Regions from separate parts of the Guyparkeria sp. SB14A genome, predicted to be linked through region 2. Evidence: predicted binding sites of a transcription regulator. Region 2 holds the regulator's gene; the other holds the start of a gene.
The links. The regulator FliA, encoded in region 2, starts transcription of late flagellar genes. The targets are predictions, from matches to a motif close to GCTAAAGTTNNNNNNNNNNCNGCCGATA.
Positions count from the first base shown of each region.

Region 1 (8,009 bases), on a different contig from region 2:
GTTGTCGCCCACCTGCTTCAGACCTTGTGGGTTACGGAAATCAACCAAGGCGACCTTGCCCAGCGGGATGGACTCGCCATTGGTGTAGCTTGCGCGGATCAGGCCATCGGTACCCACCGAGATGCCAGTCAGCTGGCCGGTTGTGTTGCCGTCGGCTGACTGGTCGGCAACGTTGAACGGACCATTGTATTGAGTCGAGTCGGTGCGGAAGGTCATGTCGATACTGAGATCCCCCGCACCGGTGCCCAAATTCGCACCGGTCTCGGTCACGGTGACCGGATTGGCACTGGCCGTGTCAAACGAACCATCCGTGTTGAACGTGACCGTCTGCTGGGTCATGTCCGCTACCGGCTGATCATCGATCTGGTAGTAGACATCCCATTCGTTGGGATTCCCCGTTTTCACGAAATAACTCGTCAGCGTGTGCGGATTCCCCAAAGAATCATAAATCCGCTGCGAGTTCGCCTGATTGTAGGAATCTGGGTCGTCAGGGTCGAAGGTAGTCACCGGAGGGGTTTCTGCCCCTGCAGGCAAGTTGAGGGACAGACTGCCTTCCGTAGTCGCCTGCGGGGCACCGGCCGCGACCGGCAATTGCACCGGGCTGGATGTCGCCAACGAGGTCGATTGCAGGGTGCCATTTTCGTTGACCGGCAACGCCTTCAGGAACTCACCCGCCTGGTTCACGAGATAACCATTCTTGTTCACGCCCAGTGCGCCGGCCCGACTGAATACCGACTCCGAACTGTCCAGCGACGGCTGGAAGGCAAAGAACCCCTGACCGGAAATGGCGAGATCGAGTGAGTTGTCGGTGAACTCGAGGTTGCCCTGCGCGAACTGCTGGGTCACCGCCTGGTTGATGACACCCTGCCCCACGGCGGTCTTGCTGTTGCCGAACGCGCTGACCGCATAGATATCGCCGAACTCGGCCCGCGACTTCTTGAAGCCGGTGGACTTGGCGTTGGCAATGTTGTTGCTCGTCACGTTCAGGTCTTTCTGCGCGGCGTTCAGGCCGCTGATGGAGGTATTGAACGACATGCTGCGTCCTCCGGTTTAATTAATGATTTCAACGACATCCGATAGCTTCACCGACGACAAGCCGTCGAGATTCAGCTCCGGACCATTCTTGGTCACGCCCACGCTGCTGATCACCGCCCCGACGTAGGTCTGGGGCGCCTGCCCCTTGCCGTCCACCGTGGCCGTCGCGTTCACCTTGTAGTTGCCCTCGGGCGCCATCCGCCCGTCCTTCAGTCGGCCGTCCCAGGAAAAGGACGGTCGATCCGATCCATCCACCGGCACGTCGATGGACTTGACCACCTGCCCGCTGGCGTTCGTGATCTCGACACTCATCTTCGAGGCACCGGTGGGCACGTCGACCGCGCCCAGAATCCCCGATGGTGCCGTGCTGCCATCCGCCTGTTGCATGTGGTACATCTGAGCCGTATCGCCCTTGACCATGGCGGCCTTGCCGACCAGTGACGAGGCCTGCATCACCTGGTTGGACTGCACCGATTCCTGGAAGCCGGAGACAGTCTCGTTCAATTGGGTAATGCCCTCGAGCGAGGAGAACTGAGCCATCTGCGCGACGAACTGGGTGTTGTCCATCGGCTTCATCGGGTCCTGGTTCTGCATCTGCGTGGTCAGCAGCTTGAGAAAATCCGTCTGATCGAGATTCTGCTTGTTCTTGCTCTCACCCTCACTGCTCTTGCGCGCGGCAAGCCCGAGGTCGGCGTAGATGTCGCTGTTCACGGAACTGGTCATGTCATGCCCCTTGCCGGTTTTCGGCCTTCACGTTCCGGCCTTACTGGCTCTGGCCAAGCTGCAGCGTGCGCATCGCGAGCTGCTTGGTCGTGTCCATCACCTGGACGTTGGTCTGATAGGTACGCGAGGCCGACAGCATGTTGACCATCTCCTCGACCGGGTTGACGTTCGAGCTGTAGACGTACCCATTCTCGTCGGCCAGCGGGTTGCCCGGATCATGCTTCGGCGCCGGCTGCGCCTGCGACTCGGTGATGCCCACCACCTTCACACCGCGCCCGCCATTGGCTTCGAGCACGGTCTGAAAGACCGGCTGTCTTGCCTTGTAGGCCTCTTCCGGCGAGGAGGCATCGACGTTGGCATTCGCCAGGTTTGATGCGGTGGTGTTCAGGCGCGTCGACTGCGCCGCCATCGCGGAGGAGGAAATATTGAAAACGTCGTACAAGCTCATGCTTCACCTGCCTTGACTGAAAAGTGTAGTTCGCGGAAATCCGGCGCGGTCATCACTGGCCACTCAGGGCCTTCTTGATGCCGGAAACACGACTGTTGAGAAACGAAAGCGTCGTCTGGTAACCCACCGCGTCCTGGGTAAAGCCCACTCGCTCCTTGTCGAGATCGACCGTGTTGCCATCCAGGGCGGGCGCATCCGGCACCGAAAACCCCTCACGGATCCCCGACGTCACGCCGCCGCCACCGATCTGGCGCGGATCCTCGGTCTTGAGGCGCCCGGCGCTACCGGCAGACGAGGACTTGCTCTGCAACGCGGTCTCCATCGCCCGATCGAACGACATCGCGCGCGCCTTGTAGCCCGGGGTGTCGGCATTGGCGATGTTCTCCGCGCGCATCTTGAGGCTGCGCTCCTGGAGAATCAGGGCATCGTCGTGGATGCCAAGCAGGCGGTCATTGATGATCGACATGAAAAAACCCTCGACACAATGTCAGTGCCGAGGGCTTATGCGATAAGCGTGCCAGTTTTTGAAACCGAGGCTTGATAGAGGGTGCGGGGAGCACCCAAGGAACCCAACCGGGATCAGCTCTTGAGTCGGTAGGCGGTGCCGCCGGTGGGCAGACGCTCGGGGGTGAAACGGTCGGAGAGTTGGGTAAGCGACTCCGAGGCGCCGAGGATCAGGTAGCCGCCGGGCACCAGGGTATCGGCGATACGATCGATGATCTTCGCCTTGGTGTCCCGCGAGAAGTAGATGAGCACGTTGCGACAGAACACCAGGTCGTAGCGACGGGCTTCCGGGCGCAGCTCGAGCAGATTGCCGACCCGGAACTGGGTGCGACGGCTGATCTGGGGCGCGACCTTCCAGCCGTCGGTCGCCTTGACGAAAAATTGACGCTTGCGCTCCGGCGACAACCCCCGCCCGAGCGACAGGTCATCGAACACCCCCCGGCGGGCCTTCTCGACCACCGCCTCGGAGATATCGGTGCCGACGATCTCGAGGTTGAACGGCACCCGCTGTTCCTCGGCGATGATGCTGATCGAGAACGCCTCCTGGCCGGTCGAGCAGGCCGCCGACCAGACCCGGTAGGTGGCCTTCTTCGCTGCCACCGCCTCGGGAAAGAACTTCTTCTCCAGCGCGGCAAAGGGGTAGCCATCGCGGAACCAGAGGGTTTCGTTGGTGGTCATGGCATCGACCACGTCGCGCGCGAGCATGCGATCCCGACGCGACAGGAGCGTCTCGATCAGGGATTCGACCGTCGAGTAGCCCTTCGACCGGGCGACGCGCGACAAGCGGGTTTCCACCAGGTACTGCTTGTCGCGGCTCAGCAGGATCCCGCTGTGCTGCTCCAGGAACGCGCAGAACCGGTCGAAGGTTTCGGCCTTCATGCCGCGGCTCAAGCCTCGTCCACGGCGTGGTGCACCTCATGGCGGCGAAGGGCGTCACCCACGACCCGGGCAAGGTCATCCGGGTGGAACTTGGGAATGAAGCGATCGGCCCCCACCTGCTTGACCATCTTCTCGTTGAACACCCCACTGAGCGAGGAGTGCAGGATGACGTAGATCCCCTTGAGGGCCGAGTCCTGGCGAATCAGCGAGGTCAGCGTGTAACCGTCCATGGTGGGCATCTCAATGTCGGAGACGACCATGGCCAGCCGCTCGAGCTGCTCGGGCTGCTTTTCCTTCCAGCGGCGCAGCGTGTCGATCGCCTCCTGCCCGTTCTTGGTCACGACGGACTTCAGGTGCATCTGCTCAAGCGTGCTTTCCACCTGCTTGCGCGCGACCACCGAGTCGTCGACCACCAGCACCAGGTCCGAGCCCTTGGCAATCTCGCCGTACTCGCCGATCACGTCGTCGGAGACGGTATCGGCCACGCCAACGACGCGCGCGAAGATCTGCTCGACGTCGATGATCTCGACCAGCTGCTTGTCGATTCGCGCCACGGCTGTGAGGAAATTGGAGTTGTTGGTCCCGCTCGGCGGGGTCAGCACTTCCTTCCAGGAGAGGTTGACGATCCGATCGACCGAGTGCACCAAAAAGCCCTGCACGGCACGGTTGTACTCGGTGATGATGACGAAGGCGTTTTCCACCTGCTCGTCGGTCATGCGGCCCTTGCCGATCGCCTCCGACAGATCGATGACGGTGATGGTATGGCCACGCACATCGGCGATCCCGCGAATCGAGCTGTCCGAATGCGGCACGTCGGTCAGCTTGGGGCAACGGATTACCTCGCGGACCTTGAAGACGTTGATCCCGAACCGCTGATCGTTACCGAGGCCGAACACCAGCAATTCCAACCGGTTGCGACCGGCGAGCTGGGTGCGGGAATCGACGGATGACATCACGTTGCTTTTCACGGCTAGTCCTGTCCTGGTGACGCGGAATGTGGCGGGAACACGATTGGTGTTCGTTATTAAACCGGCGTATCGGCGCGACGGGCGCAATCTTTAGCGTCTCATCGCATCCCTTCCCACAACGGCGCTGGCTATCGCCGCACCAATATTGAAAAGGGGTAAGGGCATGGTAGCGCAGTCGACCACCGGTTGCCCCACGCAACCGCCCGGGCCTCCGGACGCGCGCCGGTTCATACGGCTGGCATGGTAAGTGCTTGCTACGTCGATGCAAGGCAAACCACAGCCCGAGGACGTAACGGTTTACAGATGAGTCGTCTTAACTCACACATCAAAGCAACCCGCCACGCCCGCGCCGCCAACCGGATGAGCGGCATGCTGTTGTCCGCCCTGCTCCTATTGGCGCCGACACTGCTCCAGGCGGCGCCGGGCGAGCCGCCGGAGACCGTCCAGGCCCAGGTCGGCCAGGCCATGGACGCGTTCCTCGCGGCCCAGGGCAGCGGGAACGACCGCCTGACGCTGCGCGCCGGGCGCCTCGACCCGCGGCTGCGCCTGGGGGTGTGCGATCAGGCGCTGGAAATCAACGAGGGCCGCCCACTGAATCTCAATCGGGGACGCCAGACGGTGAAGGTCAGTTGCCACGGCTCCTCGCCCTGGCGCATCTACGTCCCGGTCGAACTCACCCGGCGACAGCAGGCCGTCGTCGCGGCCCGGCCGTTGTCTGCCGGCGACGTGCTATCTGCCGAGGACCTCGACCTCGCCACCGTGGACGCCAATCGCGCGCGTCGGCAGTACTACACCGACCCCGCGGAACTTATCGGCATGGTGGCCACCCAACCGCTACAATCGGGTCAATTGGTCACCGCCCACAACCTCGGCATCAATGCCGTGGTCGAACGCGGCGACATCGTCGCCATCCAGATCGGCCGGGGCGGTTTCGTGGTGGGCTCGACTGGCGAGGTGCAGGGTCGCGCTGGCGTCGGCCAGCGGGTGAAGGTGAAGAACACCGGCTCGGGCAAGGTGATCGAGACGGTCGTGATCGACAGCCGCACCGTCGAGGCGATCGGCGGCTGACGCCACACCCCGTCACGACGAACGGGAAACGTACGAACCTCGCCCCGCAGACGTATTTCAGTCGGGGCTAAAGTTTTCCGCCCACCGGCCGATGTTCAAGGGCGAAGGCGATTTTACGTTAACCTAGACGCCTGCCAGCCCGGCCCGTGCCGCGGCGCGGACACATCGTCCGAGACAGGAAGGATCAAGCATCATGGCAAACGAAATCAACGGCTTTGGCCCGCGCAACCTGGGCCCGAACGGGTCAGTGGACTCGTCCCGCGGCCGGACCGAGGCCAAGGGCGAGAGCCAGCGAGCCTCCGGCAGCGCGACGAACGGCATCAAGGAGGATGACGCCGTGACGCTCTCCAGTGGGGCCTCCCAGCTCCAGGAAATGGGCCGCGCGATGGCCGAATCCGCCCCCTTTGACCAGGCCAAGGTCGATCGGATCAAGGATCTGATCAGCCAGGGCGAATACCAGATCGATTCCAGCCGCATCGCCGAGAAGCTGCGCCAGTTCGAGACCCTCTAAGGGCGCGGAACGCGGCGCCGGCGCGATGCCAGGAAATACACCCCGGCGGGCGTTCCCGACCGGGGTGCTTCTATTGGGCGTCCACAATTCGTATGCTCACGCTGCCATCCATGACAATCCGGCAGAAGCCCCAAGCAGGCACCCATCGATGACCCAGTTCGATTCCAGCAGCCCCGCCGACAACAGCCCCTCGACCAGCGACTGGCTCGCCGCGATGCTCGAGCCGGCGCAGGCCCTGCTCGACGAGCACGAGACCCTCGCCGGGCTGCTGCGCCGGCCGGAAACCCCGTCACTCGACGAGTTCGACGAGGTCTTCCGCCGGATCCGCGAGCACAACGAGAAGCTGGCCCATGCCGAACAGGCCCGGCTGGACTGGCTCGCCGCGCAGGGCGAGACCGACACGGACGCGGCACTCCAGCATGAAGACGGGCAGACACGGGCCCACTGGGAGCAACTCAAGGAGACGGCACGGCGGTTTCGCGACCTATCCGAAACCAACCTGATGGCCCTGCGGCGGATCGATCACTTCCTCGGCGAACGAATCGACTTTCTCACCCAGCGTGACGAGCCGGCCGGCTCGCTCTACACCGCCGGCGGCACCGAACGCAATACCGGTCGAGGCGGCCGCACCCTCGGTGACGCCTGATCGTCGGCGCCGGCACCCGGCACGCCCCGTCAGCCCGCCCGATCGAGCAACAGCGACCGACTTTCCCCGGCCCGCGTCTCGCGGCTGACCACGAATCGCTCGGGGAGCCGCAGGGACTCCGGCGCCCCGCCCTCGACGAACACCCGGGCATCCTCGGCAAGCCAGGGGGCCTCGGCCAGCGCGTCGAGCGCCTCCTGAAGCAATTCGGGCTGACGAAACGGCGGATCGAGGAACACCAGGTCGATCGGACCCTCGAACCTCTGGGGCGGTGACGACCACCAGTGACGGGCATTCATGGCCCAGATCGTGAAACGTTCCGCCGGGGCATCCAATCGAGCCAGGTTTTCCTCGAGCGACCGTGCCACGCGCGCCGAGCGTTCGACGAACCCCACCCAGGCGGCTCCACGGGACAACGCCTCGATCCCGAGCACACCACTGCCGGCGAACAGGTCGAGCACCCGCCAACCGGCGAGATCCTGACCCAGCCAGTTGAACAGCGTCTCGCGCACCCGGTCGGGGGTCGGGCGCAAATCGCGGGCCGGGGGGAAACGCAGGCGGCGCGAGCGCCACTCCCCACCGATGATGCGCACCTGCTCGCCGCGCGCCGGGCTTCTCCCCTTGGGGGTGCTGGGCATGAGGACACTCCTTGCGAATCGCGTAAACGTCGGGCGATCAAGGGCCCCTGAACCCCCGACCGGCAATGGCCGCATGATAAACTCCGTCGGCGCCATGCGGGCCAGTGCCAGTTCACGGCCACGCCACGCCGGGACGCCCCGGCAGTCATCCGCCGCGAACCCAGGTAGACAAGCAACGTCATGTTCGGATTTCTCAGACGCAAGAAGCGCAAGAACGACGCCACCGAGGGCCAGGACGAGGTCGACCAGCCCGCCGTCGAGACCTCGACCGGCGATGACGAGCCCACCCCGCCCGAGCCGGCCTCGGAACACGGCACCCCCGCCGAGCCGCCCCCGATCCACGAGGAACCGGCCGCCACGCCCGCCAACGACCTGACCGTCACGGAGCAGGACACGCGGCGCCAGAAATCCGACACCGCGTCATCCACCCCGAGCGAGCCCCCGGCGCCGCGCCCCGCACCGGAACAGTCCGGCTCGCTGTTCAGCCGGCTGGCGAAGACCCGCTCGGGCCTGACCGAAGGGCTGGGCGATCTCTTCCTCGGCAAGAAGCGAATCGACGACGACCTGCTCGAGGAGCTGGAAACGCGCCTGA
Region 1 is NZ_SWAW01000005.1:89,673-97,681, forward strand. It holds gene flgE (flagellar hook protein FlgE) at 1-1,035, opposite strand, end outside; gene FAZ79_RS03690 (flagellar hook assembly protein FlgD) at 1,051-1,758, opposite strand; gene flgC (flagellar basal body rod protein FlgC) at 1,799-2,206, opposite strand; gene flgB (flagellar basal body rod protein FlgB) at 2,259-2,672, opposite strand; gene FAZ79_RS03705 (protein-glutamate O-methyltransferase CheR) at 2,786-3,589, opposite strand; gene FAZ79_RS03710 (chemotaxis protein) at 3,598-4,557, opposite strand; gene flgA (flagellar basal body P-ring formation chaperone FlgA) at 4,861-5,625, shown strand; gene flgM (flagellar biosynthesis anti-sigma factor FlgM) at 5,819-6,136, shown strand; gene flgN (flagellar export chaperone FlgN) at 6,285-6,782, shown strand; gene rsmD (16S rRNA (guanine(966)-N(2))-methyltransferase RsmD) at 6,812-7,417, opposite strand; gene ftsY (signal recognition particle-docking protein FtsY) at 7,598-8,009, shown strand, end outside.
Region 1: flgM (flagellar biosynthesis anti-sigma factor FlgM) is a predicted target of FliA. The motif match lies at 5,692-5,719, and genes of this name have one in related genera.

Region 2 (8,009 bases):
TGTCGCAGCGCGACTTCCGCATGATGCAGAAGCTCGAGGCCCTGATGGGCGCGGGCGAGGCGGTCAAGCTCCTGCTGGTGCTGTCCGCCAACGCCCAGTACCCGGCGCTCGAGGACGTCAAGAAACGCTTTGCCGGCCTGCCGCTGCACGGCACCGTGCTGACCAAGCTCGACGAGACCGTCCTGCTCGGCGGCGGGCTCGCCGCCCTGGTCCGCCCGCTGGCCGGGGCCGACGGCGAGCCGCACCGGCTGCCGCTGGTCTGCGCCGGCGTCGGTCAGCGCGTGCCGGAGGACCTCTGGTTCCCGAAGGCCGCCGACCTGATCAAGCAGGCCCTGGAAATGGGGCAGTCACAACTCGAACACACCGACCGGGATGATCCGCTGTGGATGCTCAATCAAGCCGGATGACAACCCAACCCGTCAGCGGCCACGACCAGGCCGACGGGGCGCGCCACGCCAACGCCAATCGCCCGGTGCGGGTGATCGCCGTGACCAGCGGCAAGGGCGGCGTGGGCAAGACCAACGTCTCGGTCAACCTTTCCGTGGCACTCGCCCGCAGCGGCGACCGGGTGGTATTGATGGATGCCGACCTGGGGCTCGGCAACGTCGACGTCCTGCTTGGTCTACAGTCCCGGGGCAATCTGTCCCACGTGCTCGCCGGGCAGGCGACCCTCGACGAGATCATGCTCGAAGGCCCCGAGGGCATCGGCATCCTGCCGGCGGCCAGCGGGGTGGCCAGCATGGCCGGGCTGACGCCCGCCGAGAACGCCGGGTTGATCTCGGCCTTCTCCGGCATGCGTTGGCCGGTCGACACCCTGGTGGTCGATTCGGCCGCGGGCATCGCCGACTCGGTGGTGCGCTTCGCCGAGGCGGCCAGCGAGGTGGTCGTGGTGGTCTGTGACGAACCCGCCTCGATCACCGATGCCTACGCGGTCATCAAGGTGCTATCGCGCGAGCACGACGTCACCCGCTTCCACGTGGTCGCGAACATGGTGCGCGATGCCGCCGAGGGGCGGCGGCTGTTCGAGAAGCTCTCGGTGGCGGCCAAGCGGTTTCTCGACGTGACGCTCACCCACATGGGATCGGTGCCGTTCGACGATTACCTGCGTCGGGCGGTGCAGCGTCAGAAGACCGTCGTGCAGCTTTACGGCGGGGCGAAGTCGACGCGGGCGTTCACGGCGATGGCGGACAAGGTCAACCAGTGGCCAGTGCCGCGCGGGCCGCAGGGGCAGTTGCAGTTTTTCGTCGAGCGACTGGTGAACAACGCCGAGCTGGACCCCGAGAACCTGCTATGAATGCACGCGCCATGTATCAGAACGTTCAGGCCGGATCGACCGAAGCACTGGTCGCCAAGCACGCCGATCTCGTCAAGCGGGTCGCCTTCCACCTGCTCGGCCGGTTGCCTTCGCACGTCCAGGCCGAGGACCTGATCCAGGCCGGCATGGTCGGGCTCCTGGATGCCGCGCGCCTGTTCGATGGCGACAAGGGCGCGTCGTTCGAGACCTACGCCGGGCTGCGCATCCGTGGCGCGATGCTCGACGAGGTGCGTCGCAACGACTGGGCGCCGCGCTCGGTCTACCGGCGCCAGCGCGAGATCGCCCAGACCGTGGCGGAGATCGAGTCCGAGACCGGGCGCGAGGCGCGCGATGCCGAGGTCTGCGAGCGCATGGGCATCACCCTCGACGAGTACCACGCCGCACTCACCGATTCCTCCTCGGTGCACGTGGGCTCGCTCGATCACGGCGGCGAATCGGAAAACGAGACCTTCGACATCGCCGATCCCAACAGCCGGCAACCCGACGAGGCGCTGGCCGAGGATCACTTCCAGCGCGATCTCGCCGACTGCATCGACGAGCTCCCCGAACGGGAAAGACTGGTGATGTCCCTGTACTATGTCGAGGAACTCAACCAGAAAGAGATCGGCGCGGTGCTCGGCGTCAGCGAGTCGCGCGTCTGCCAGATCCACAACAAGGCGATCATGCGGTTGAAGACCGCGATGAACGCCTGGAAATAGCCGACCGATACCGCGCCCGTTGCTGCGACGGGCTCAATTATTTCCGGTCGGCGCCGATAGACCCTATCAAGCAACCCGAACAAGGCAACCTGCCTGGTACTGACAAACGATCCCAGGGGCGAAAATGGACCGAAACATGAAGATCCTCGTGGTGGACGATTTCTCCACGATGCGCCGGATCATCAAGAACCTCCTCAAGGAGCTTGGCTTCACGAACATCGAGGAGGCCGATGATGGCCAGACGGCATTGCCGCTGCTCAAGCAGGGCAATTTCGATTTTCTCGTCACCGACTGGAACATGCCCGGCATGACCGGCATCGACCTGCTGCGGGCGGTCCGTGCCGATGCGAACCTCGCCAGTCTGCCGGTGCTGATGGTGACCGCCGAGGCCAAGCGCGAGCAGATCGTGCTCGCCGCCCAGGAGGGCGTGAACGGCTATATCGTCAAGCCGTTCAACGGGGCCACCCTCAAGGAGAAGATCGACAAGATCTTCGAACGCGTCGAATCGTAGGGGCGCGGGATGACTCAAACAGAAGAGCAGGATTTCCAGCCGGTGGTCGGTCGCGAGAAGCGCCTGGCCGATGCCCGCGCGCTGGTGGAAGCGATCGAGAACGAGGATTCGGCCGGTGAGGCGCAACTGATCGGCGAGCTCACGGCTGCCTACTCGGGCAACATCTTCGACGAGGTCGGGCGGATGACCCGCGAGGTGCACGACACCTTGAAGAGCTTCGCCGAGGACGAGCGCCTGGGCGCGTTGGCCGAGGACGAGATGCCGGACGCGCGCGACCGCCTTCGCTACGTGATCACCCTGACCGAGCAGGCGGCCACGCGCACCCTGACCATCACCGAGGAAGCCACGCCCACTGCCGAGCAGATCGTCGATCGCTCGCAGCGACTCAAGGGCGAGCTGACTAAAGTCGCCGCGAGCGAGGCCGATAACGCTCGCCTGGGCGGCGTGGTCGACTCGATGACGCGTTACCTCGACTCGACCACGAATTGCGGCGAGCGCCTCAAGGGGCAGCTCACCGAGATCATGATGGCCCAGGAATTCCAGGACCTGTCCGGCCAGCTCCTGATGCGGGTGATCGACCTGCTCGAGCAGCTCGAGGAAAAGCTGGTCGGGCTGTTGCAGATTACCGCCCCGGTACGCGGCGCCAAGGGAGAGGACGGCAGGTCCGCCCCGGTCGAGCGGGCCGAGGACGGCGTCGGGCCGCAGTTGCCCAACGCCGGGGACAACGTGGTCAAGAACCAGGACGACGTCGACGACCTACTCGCCAGCCTGGGGTTCTGACCCGGCCGGTCGAGAAAATTGCCCGTCCGGCACGGCCGGGCAGGAACGTGGCGCCCACAGGGAAACGCCACCGAGCGAATGAGAGGCAAGCATGGCATTCGAACCCGACAACGAGCTGTTGCAGGACTTCCTGATCGAGGCCGGTGAGCTGCTCAACGGGCTGGATCAGCAGCTGATCGAGCTGGAGCAGTCGCCCGATGACGCCGACCGGCTCAATTCGGTGTTCCGCGCCTTCCATACCATCAAGGGCGGGGCCGGCTTCCTCGAGGTGCACCCGCTGGTGGAGGTCTGCCACCGCGCCGAGGACATCTTCAACCTGCTGCGCAACCACGAGATCACCATGAACAGCCGCATCATGGACGTGATGCTGCAGGTGATCGACGTGCTCAACGACATGTTCGACGCCCTGCGTGGCGGCCAGTACCCGGAAGACGTCTCCAAGGCCTTCCTCAAGGAAATCGAGGGGCTGGCCCACCAGGACGACGCCCCCGCGCCCGCCGCCCCGGCCGAGCCCGCCCCGAGCGAGGCCTCCGCGCGCGCCGAACCCACCCCGGCCACCGAGCCCATGGCCGACGAGGACGACGCCTTCGATCGCATGCTCGCCGACCTGGATGCTGCCGAGTCGGAATCCCCGTCGGCAAGCGGCGGCGCCGACGACCTGATCAGCGACGAGGAGTTCGAGAGCCTGCTCGACGAACTCCACGGCAAGGGCAAGTTCCAGGCGCCGACGCCGGAGGCGGATGCCGACAACGCCGAGGAGGCGAGCAGCGCCGCGGATTCCGACGAGATCACCGACGAGGAATTCGAGGCGGTGCTCGACGGGCTCTACGGCAAGGGCAAGGGGCCGACGGCCGCGGCCCCCAAGGCCGATGAGCCGGCCGAGGCGGCTGCCCCCGCGCCGTCGCCGCAGCCGGCCGCCGCCAAGAGCGAACCGCCCAAGCCGGCGGCAAAGCCTGCCGAGTCCACCAAGCCGGAGGCCAAGGCCAAGGGCGCCGACGCCCACAAGGCCCCGGTGGAAACCACCGTGCGTGTCGATACCGAACGGCTCGACAGCATCATGAACCTGGTGGGCGAGCTGGTGCTGGTGCGCAACCGCATGAACACGCTCAAGTCGACCTTCGAGAACGAGGAGATCGCCTCGGTCATCGCCACGCTCGACATGGTCACCTCCGACCTGCAGGGCGCGGTGATGAAGACCCGCATGCAGCCGGTCAAGAAGGTGTTCGGCCGCTTCCCGCGGGTGGTGCGCGATACCGCGCGCACGCTGGGCAAGGAGGTCAACCTCGAGCTCGAGGGCGAGGACACCGACCTCGACAAGAACCTGGTCGAGGCCCTGGCCGACCCGCTGATCCACCTGGTACGCAACGCGGTCGACCACGGCATCGAGATGCCGGACGACCGCGAGGCGAACGGCAAGGATCGCGCGGGTACCGTGCTGCTCTCGGCCGCGCAGGAGGGCGATCACATTCGCCTGTCCATCCAGGATGACGGCTCCGGGATGGACGCCGAGGTGTTGCGTCGCAAGGGCGTGGAGAAGGGGGTGGTCGATCCCGACACCGCCGAGCGCCTCACCGACCAGGAATGCTTCGAGCTGATCCTGCACCCGGGCTTTTCCACCAAAGACCAGATTTCCGACATTTCCGGTCGTGGCGTGGGCATGGACGTGGTCAAGACCGCGATCACCAAGCTCTCGGGCACCATCAGCATCGACTCGGTGCAGGGCGAGGGTACCCAGATCAACATCAAGGTACCGCTGACGCTGGCGATCCTGCCGACGCTGATGGTGATCGTCTCCGGTCGCAAGTACGCCATCCCGCTGTCGGTGGTCAACGAGATCTTCGAGATGGCCGACAAGGAAGTGAACGTGGTCGACGGCCAGTCGACCATCACGGTGCGCGACCGCGCCGTGCCGCTGTTCCGCATGACCGACTGGCTGGCCCTGCGTGGCGAAAAGCCGGGCACGCGCTGCGAGACCGACCAGGTGGTCATGGTCCAGCATGGCGCGCAATTGATGGCCCTGGTGGTCGACTCGGTCATCGGCCAGGAAGAAGTGGTGATCAAGCCCTTGGGCGAGCTCCTGCGGGTGGTCGACGGGTTTGCCGGCGCGACCATCACCGGCGACGGACACATCGCCCTGATCCTCGACCTGCCGGGCATGGTGCGCCGCAACACCGGCCGTGGTCGTCAACGCCTGCGTTCGGTGGCCTGACCGATGCCGATCCGCCTTCTGATCGTCGACGACTCGCTGTTCTTTCGCCGTGCGCTGCGTGAGGTCTTCTCCAGCGACCCGCGCCTGGAAGTGGTGGGCGAGGCGTCAAACGGCCGTCAGGCCGTGCTCAAGGCCTGCGAACTCAAGCCCGACATCATCACCATGGACGTCGAGATGCCGATCATGGACGGCATCTCGGCGGTGCGACGGATCACGGATCGTTGCCCGACCCCCATCCTGATGCTCTCGGCCCTGACCAAGGCCGGGGCCGAGGCCACGCTCGATGCGCTGGATGCCGGCGCGGTCGACTTTTTTCCCAAGAACGGCGACGACCCGGAGGATACGCTGGCCCGCTCCGGGCGGCGGCTGTGCTCGCGGGTACGTATGCTGGCGCTGCGCTCGCAGCGCGAGTCCGGCTCCGGGGGGGCTGGTGCCGGGGCACGTTCGGAGACCCCTCCGGCGGCTTCCGAACCGCGACAACGCGGCGGGCGAAGTGCGCCCAGCGGCTTTCTCAGCCGCCAGGGCCTGGTCGTGATCGGTGCATCGACCGGTGGCCCGGCCGCCGTGCCGGCCGTGCTCGGCAAGCTGCCCACGGACTTTCCGGTGCCGATCGTGATCGCCCAGCACATGCCCGGCGCCTTCACCGGCCCGTTCGCCCAGCGGCTGAACGACTCCATGCCGATCCGCGTGATCGAGGCCTCCGACGGCGAGGTGCTCCGCCCGGGCACCGCCTACGTCATCCCGGGTGGCAAGCACGGCGAGCTCGCCGGACGGCACGGTGCCTACAAGCTCAACCTGCGCGCCCCGGTTGCCGATGAACACTACCGGCCGAGCGTCAGCCTGGCGTTTTCCTCGGCCGCGCGCGTGGCCGGGGACGACCTGCTGGCGGTGGTGCTGACCGGCATGGGGGACGACGGCGCCGAAGGGGCGCGTCAGGTCACTGCGGCGCGCGGTCATGTCTGGGCGCAGGATCAGGCGACCAGCGTCATCTACGGGATGCCGGCGGCCGTGGCCAAGGCAAACCTGGCCGAGTCGATCCTGCCCCTGGGGCAGATCGGCGCGGCGATCGGAGGGGCATTGCGATGAAGATCTGGGCCGTAGCGAATCAGAAGGGCGGGGTGGGCAAGACCACCACCAGCGTCAGCCTGGCCGGGCATCTCGCCCGCGAAGGCAAGCGGGTGCTGCTGGTCGACCTCGACCCGCACGGTTCCATGACCGTCTACTTCGGCATGGAACCCGAGGCCCCGGGCGCGAGTGTCTACTCGCTGTTCAAGTCGGCCGCCGAGGGCCAGCCGCTCGACCCGGCCCGCGTGGTGCACCCCACCGCGTTCGACGGCATCAGCCTGATGCCGGCCTCCACGGCGCTGGCCACGCTCGACCGTCAGCTCGGCATGCGTGACGGCATGGGGCTGGTGCTCAAGCGCTCGATCGACCGCATCCGCGACGACTATGACTACGTCCTGATCGACTGCCCGCCGATCCTGGGCGTGACCATGGTCAATGCCCTGGCGCTGGCCGAGTTCCTGATCGTGCCGGTGCAGACCGAATTCCTCGCGCTCAAGGGCCTCGAGCGGATGCTGCGGACCTTGGCGATGGTGCAGCGCTCGCGCCGGCAGCGACTCGAGTACGTGATCCTGCCGACCATGTTCGACCGTCGTACGCGGGCCTCCCACGACACGCTGCGCATCCTGCACGATCGCTATCACGACGACGTCTGGACCGACGTCATCCCGATCGACACCCAGTTCCGCGAGGCGAGTCGCCAGGGCAAGCCCTTGCCGATGATCCAACCGGACGCCCGCGGCAGCGAGGCGTACAAGCAGTTTCTCCACTGGCTGGAAACCCACGTCGGGGGGCAGGCGATGGCGCCCGCCGCCGAGCTGGGTGCCAGCGGTGCCCGTCTGCAGGAGTCCCGCTGATGGCCGCCGAAAAGCAGCATGACAGCCGGCAGTCGATCGTCGATCAGGACGCCGCGATCACGGCCTACCTCGACGGGCTGCTGCGTGACCCCGAGGCCGATGGCCAGCCCGAGGCCAGCGCACCCCGTCGTGCGCCCGGGCTCAAGGTGATCAACGTGCCGGAGGAAGCCCCGGTCGCCGCCGACGCCACCCCGGCGCCCGCCGCCCCCGTCGAGCAGCCGGCCGACGAGGGGGAGACCGGCGCGGCCAGCGACGTGACTGCCGAGTTCGACGACGTTGCCGAATCCGACCTCCTGGAGGCCGCCGGTGCCGAATCTCGTCCGATGGAGGCCGAGTCGTCCGTGGAGACGATGGACGAGGCGTCCGCGCCCGTCGAATCGGCTGCCGCGGAGACGACGAGCGAGCCCGCGACCGCCGATCATGAGCCGGAAGCCACGGCTGTCCCGGCCGAGCCGGTGCAGGACGACCGCTGGGCCTGGCTGCGCGTCGGTGGCATGACCATGGCCGTCCCGGCCGGTGCCGTGGCCTCGCGGCACGCGGACCCCGTGCTGGATCCGGTCCCGGGCGCGCCGGCCCA
Region 2 is NZ_SWAW01000021.1:872-8,880, forward strand. It holds partial or broken gene flhF (flagellar biosynthesis protein FlhF) at 1-407, shown strand, start outside; gene FAZ79_RS08530 (MinD/ParA family protein) at 404-1,294, shown strand; gene FAZ79_RS08535 (RNA polymerase sigma factor FliA) at 1,306-2,013, shown strand; gene cheY (chemotaxis response regulator CheY) at 2,138-2,524, shown strand; gene FAZ79_RS08545 (protein phosphatase CheZ) at 2,534-3,304, shown strand; gene FAZ79_RS08550 (chemotaxis protein CheA) at 3,396-5,513, shown strand; gene FAZ79_RS08555 (chemotaxis response regulator protein-glutamate methylesterase) at 5,517-6,599, shown strand; gene FAZ79_RS08560 (ParA family protein) at 6,596-7,432, shown strand; gene FAZ79_RS08565 (chemotaxis protein CheW) at 7,432-8,009, shown strand, end outside.